2 linked regions of the Eleftheria terrae genome follow. The protein of the gene in region 1 interacts with the protein of each later gene in a pairwise test. Links are inferred from orthologs where the notes say so. Each region holds a gene or a part of one and is shown on either strand. Other genes may lie near its edges.

What was found. Proteins that work in one complex are often made in the same cells at the same time.
Region 2: the proteins of hflK (region 1) and ftsH interact in binary tests that used the Escherichia coli proteins (3 or more experiments, as listed by UniProt). The link is inferred for Eleftheria terrae from one-to-one orthologs.

Annotation. Positions count from the first base shown.
Region 1 is NZ_CP106951.1:1,020,906-1,023,753, reverse strand. It holds hflK (FtsH protease activity modulator HflK), read left to right. Parts: upstream 1-736; coding sequence 737-1,960; downstream 1,961-2,848. Other genes in the region: hflC (protease modulator HflC), read left to right, coding at 1,990-2,848; hflX (GTPase HflX), read left to right, coding at 1-578.
Region 2 is NZ_CP106951.1:1,122,969-1,125,883, reverse strand. It holds ftsH (ATP-dependent zinc metalloprotease FtsH), read left to right. Parts: upstream 1-460; coding sequence 461-2,371; downstream 2,372-2,915. Other genes in the region: folP (dihydropteroate synthase), read left to right, coding at 2,439-2,915; N7L95_RS04990 (RlmE family RNA methyltransferase), read left to right, coding at 1-279. UniProt on the Escherichia coli protein: Acts as a processive, ATP-dependent zinc metallopeptidase for both cytoplasmic and membrane proteins. Plays a role in the quality control of integral membrane proteins.

The DNA.
Region 1 (2,848 bases):
CCCGCGCGTATGCGGCCAACCAGTTGTTCGCGACGCTGGACACCACCACCCGCCAGCTTTACCTGGCCGAAGCCCAGCGCTCGGTGTCGCTGTCCGACACGGTCGGCTTCATCCGCGACCTGCCGCACACGCTGGTCGAAGCGTTCCAGGCGACGCTGCAGGAGGCCAACGATGCCGACCTGCTGTTGCATGTGGTCGATGCGGCCAGCCCGGTGTGGCAGGAGCAGATCGACGAAGTGCAGCGGGTGCTGCGCGAGATCGGTGCCGACGGGCTGCCTCAGCTGCTTGTCTTCAACAAGCTCGACGCACTCGAAGGCTCGCAGCGGCCGCGTGCGACCGTCGATGCCTACGAGTTCGAGCCGAACCGGCGTGCGCTGCGGGTGTTTGTCAGCGCCCTCAGCGGCGAGGGACTCGACGAGTTGCGTCATATGATTGCCCAGGCCGCCTTGGGCACGCTGCCTGCACCGGACGCCATGGCGTCGGCAGCCAGCGCCTCAGCGGACACGACAGAACAGAGCGCAGGCCAGGACGAGAAGGAAGTGCCTGCGCAGAATTCCGCTTCAATTGCACGAGCATGAACACAAGCAACTCTCACGTGCCTCCCACTCCGGACAGCCGCCGGTCGGTCGTGCGTCCGCTGGCCGTTCTCACCGCACTGGCGTCGGCCGTCGCGGCGACGGTCGGCTGGGGCGCGCGCAGGCTGTTCAACCTCAACGATCCGCGTTGGGGCCGGGGCCTGGATCCGCAGAGCAACGAGCCCACCCGCAACCAGGGCTCGGGCGGCGGCCGCAATGACGGCCCGCCCGATCTCGACGAGATCTGGCGCGACTTCAACCGTCGCCTCAGCGGCATGTTCGGTGGCAAGTCAGGCGGCCCTGGCCCGAACGGTTCCGGCGGCTCCATGCCGCCCGGCTTTCGCGGTGCCAGCCTCAGCGTGCTGCTGATCGGCGGGGTGGCCGTCCTCATCTGGATCATGAGCGGCATCTTCATCGTGCAGGAAGGCCACCAGGCGGTGGTCATGTCCTTCGGCCGCTACAGCCACACGACGGAAGCCGGCTTCAAATGGCGCCTGCCCTATCCCTTCCAGTCGCACGAGATCGTGCCCGTCACGCAGCTGCGCTCGGTCGAGGTGGGCAACACCGCGGTGACCCAGCAGACCGGCCTGCGCGACTCCTCCATGCTGACCCAGGACGAGAACATCGTCGACATCCGCTTTGCGGTGCAGTACCGCATCAAGGACGTCAAGCAATACGTCTTCGAGAACCGCCGCCCGGACGACGCGGTGGTGCAGGCGGCCGAGTCGGCCGTGCGCGAGATCGTGGGCAAGAGCAACATGGACTCGGTGCTCTACGAGCGGCGTGACGCCATCGCGGCCGACCTGGTGAAGTCGGTGCAGGCTCAGCTGGACCGCCTGAACGCCGGCATCCAGATCTCCAACGTCAACGTGCTGGGCGTGCAGCCGCCGGAGCAGGTGCAGGCCGATTTCGACGATGCCTTCCGCGCTGGCGCGGACCGCGAACGGGCCAAGAACGATGCACAAGCCTATGCCAACGAGGTGATCCCCAAGGCCAAGGGCACCGCGTCGCGGCTGCGCGAGGACGCCGAGGCCCACCGCGCCCGCGTGGTCGCCCAGGCCGAGGGCGATGCCGACCGCTTCAACAGCGTGCTGACCGAATACGCCAAGGCGCCGGGTGTCACCCGCGACCGGCTCTACCTGGACACGATGACGCAGATCTACGCCAACGCCACCAAGGTGCTGATCGACACCCGCAACAACGGGAACCTGCTCTACCTGCCGCTCGACAAGATCCTGCAGCAGCAGGCGGGTGGCGCGCCGGCGGCCAGTGCGCCGGCTGCCGCACCGGCCCTGCCGGCCACCGCCGATCCGGTGCCTTTGCCCGCGCCGGCCGACACCCGTTCGCGCGACAACCAGCGCAGCCGTGAGCGTGAAAGCCGCTGACAGCAAGAACAAGAGGCGTAGAGGCTGATATGAACCGTATTGGATTGATTGTTTCGACCCTGCTGCTGCTGGTGGTCGTGGCGGGCTCGACCCTGTTCGTGGTGGACCAGCGGCAGTTCGCCGTGGTGTATGCGCTGGGTGAGATCAAGGAGGTCATCACCGAGCCGGGCCTGAAGATCAAAATGCCGCCCCCGTTCCAGAACGTGGTCTTCCTGGACCGACGCATCCAGACCCTGGACAGCCCTGAGACGCGGCCCATCTTCACCGCCGAGAAGAAGAGCCTCGTGATCGACTGGCTGGTGAAATGGCGCATCGTCGATTCGCGCCAGTTCATCCGCAACAACGGCGTCGACATGCGCCACGCCGAAACTCGCCTGGCGCCCATCGTGCAGGCGGCCTTCAACGAGGCGGTGACCAAGCGCACCGTGCGCGAGATGCTGGCCACCGACCGCGAGGAGGTGATGCAGGAAGTGCGCAAGAACATGGCGGAAAACGCCAAGAGCTTCGGCATCGAGATTGTCGACGTGCGCACCAAGCGGGTGGACTTCTCGTCCAACATCACCGACGCCGTCTACCGTCGCATGGGCTCCGAGCGCAAGCGCGTGGCCAGCGAACTGCGCTCCACCGGCCTGGCTGAAGGTGAGCAGATCCGCGCCGACGCCGAGAAGCAGCGCGACATCATCATCGCCGAGGCCTACCGCGACGCGCAGAAGGTGAAGGGCGAGGGCGACGCCAAGGCCGCTGCCATCTATGCCGCGGCCTTTGGGCAGGATCCGCAGTTCGCCCAGTTCTACCGCAGCCTGGAGGCTTACCGGCAGAGCTTCCGCGGCCGCTCCGACGTGCTGGTGCTCGACCCGGCCAGCAACGATTTCTTCCGCGCCATGCGTG
Region 2 (2,915 bases), 100 kb from region 1 along the record:
GTGGTCATCTCCGACATGGCGCCCAACTTGTCGGGCATCGAGTCCTCGGATTCGGCCCGGGTGGCGCATCTTGTCGAGCTGGCGGTCGAGTTCGCGCAAAACCACCTGCGACCGGACGGGGCGCTCGTCTGCAAGGTCTTCCACGGCAGCGGCTACAGCCAGCTGGTCGAGTTGTTCAAGCGCAGCTTTCGCGTGGTGAAGCCCATCAAGCCCAAGGCCTCGCGCGACAAATCTTCTGAAACCTTTCTTGTCGGCCGGGGTCTCAAGCTGCAGGCTTGACTGCCGATAGTGCTCAAAGAAGGCGCTTTTGCGCTCGTTGGTGGACGGGCGGGCGATAGAAAACACCTGTCACAAGCGTGGGAAACATCAAAGAGAACCGGGTCTTGACTCGTCTAGAATTGCCCCGATCTATTCGGTATTCGCAGTATTTTTGCTATCAGGAATCGGAGAAGGAGCCCCAGTGAACAATCAGTGGTTCTCTAAAGTGGCCGTGTGGTTGGTGATTGCGCTGGTGTTGTTCACCGTGTTCAAGCAATTCGACCGCGGCGTGGCCACCTCGGGGCAGATCGGTTATTCCGATTTCCTCGAAGAGGTGCGCAGCAAGCGCATCAAGGCCGTGACCCTGCAGGAGGGCTCGGGCGGTACCGAGATCATTGCCGTCACCAATGACGACAAGCGCATCCGCACCACCGCCACCTACCTCGACCGGGGCCTGGTCGGCGACCTCATCAACAATGGCGTGAAGTTCGACGTCAAGCCGCGCGAGGAGCCCTCGCTACTGATGAGCATCCTGATCTCCTGGGGGCCCATGCTCCTGCTGATCGGCGTGTGGATCTACTTCATGCGCCAGATGCAGGGGGGCGGCAAGGGCGGCGCCTTCAGCTTCGGCAAGAGCCGGGCACGCATGCTCGACGAGTCCAACAACTCCGTCACCTTCGCCGATGTCGCCGGTTGCGACGAGGCCAAGGAAGAAGTGAAGGAGTTGGTCGACTTCCTGAAGGACCCGCAGAAATTCCAGAAGCTCGGTGGCCGCATTCCGCGCGGCGTGCTGATGGTCGGCCCGCCGGGGACCGGCAAGACGCTGCTGGCCAAGAGCATTGCCGGCGAGGCGAAGGTGCCGTTCTTCTCGATCTCCGGCTCCGACTTCGTCGAGATGTTCGTCGGTGTGGGCGCGGCCCGCGTCCGCGACATGTTCGAGCAGGCGAAGAAAAACGCACCCTGCATCATCTTCGTCGACGAAATTGATGCCGTCGGCCGCCACCGGGGCGCTGGCCTGGGCGGCGGCAACGACGAGCGCGAGCAGACGCTGAACCAGATGCTGGTGGAGATGGACGGCTTCGAGACCAACCTGGGTGTCATCGTCATCGCAGCGACCAACCGGCCGGACATCCTGGACCCGGCGCTGCTGCGCCCGGGTCGTTTCGACCGCCAGGTGTACGTGACGCTGCCGGACGTGCGCGGCCGTGAGCAGATCCTGACCGTGCACATGCGCAAGGTGCCGATCGGTGGCGACGTGCGGCCGGACATCCTGGCGCGCGGCACACCGGGTTTCTCTGGTGCCGATCTGGCCAACTTGGTGAATGAAGCCGCGCTGTTCGCGGCGCGGCGCAACGGCCGCGTGGTCGAGATGCAGGACTTCGAGAAGGCGAAGGACAAGATCCTGATGGGCCCCGAGCGCAAGTCCATGGTCATGCCCGAGGAAGAGCGTCGCAACACCGCCTACCACGAGGCCGGCCATGCCCTGGTGGCTCGCCTGCTGCCGAAGACCGACCCGGTGCACAAGGTCACCATCATCCCGCGTGGCCGCGCGCTGGGTGTGACGATGCAGCTGCCCGAGGGCGACCGCTACAGCATGGACAAGGAGCGCATGCTCAACACCATCTCGGTGCTGTTCGGTGGCCGTATTGCGGAAGAGGTGTTCATGAATCAGATGACCACCGGCGCCAGCAATGATTTCGAGCGTGCCACGCAGATTGCCCGCGACATGGTCACCCGTTACGGCATGACCGACGAGCTGGGCCCGATGGTCTATGCCGAGAACGAGGGCGAGGTGTTCCTCGGCCGCAGCATCACCAAGCAGGTGAATGTGTCCGAGCAGACGATGCAGAAGGTCGACCACGAGATCCGCAAGATCATCGACGACCAGTACGGCACCGCCCGCAAGCTGATCGAGGACCACCAGGACAAGATGCACGCGATGGCGAAGGCCTTGCTCGAGTGGGAGACCATCGACGCCGAGCAGATCGAGGACATCATGTCCGGCCGCCCGCCGCGCCCGCCTAAGGACTGGACGCCGTCCAACTCCAAGAGCGGTGGGGGTGGCGGCAGCACGCCCTCGGTGAACACCGACGGTGCACCGGCGACCGCCTGAGGCTGGCCGGACTTCCACACGACGGGGCCGCAAGGCCCCGTTTTGCATTTCCTGAGGGATGTTCAGCATGAGCTTCTGGCAGACCACCCGGTTTCGCATCGACCTTTCGGGCCCGCGGGTGATGGGCATCGTCAACGTCACGCCTGACTCGTTCTCCGACGGCGGCCGGCATGGCAATGCCACGGCGGCCGTGCGAGCTTGCGAGCTACTGCTGGAAGAGGGGGCTGACATCCTCGACATCGGCGGTGAGTCGAGTCGCCCGGGCGCCGAAGCCCTGCCACTGCAGCAGGAGCTGGACCGCGTGCTGCCTGTGCTGCGCGAGGCGGTGCGGCTCGGCGTGCCGGTGTCGATCGATACCTACAAGCCCGAGGTCATGCAGGCGGCGCTGGACCTGGGTGTGGATATCGTCAATGACATCAATGCCCTGCGGGCGCCGGGCGCCGAGGCCACCGTGGCGGCGCATCCGGCCTGCGGGGTCTGCCTGATGCACATGCAGGGGCAGCCGAAGTCGATGCAGGCCTCGCCTTCCTACGAAGGCGACGTG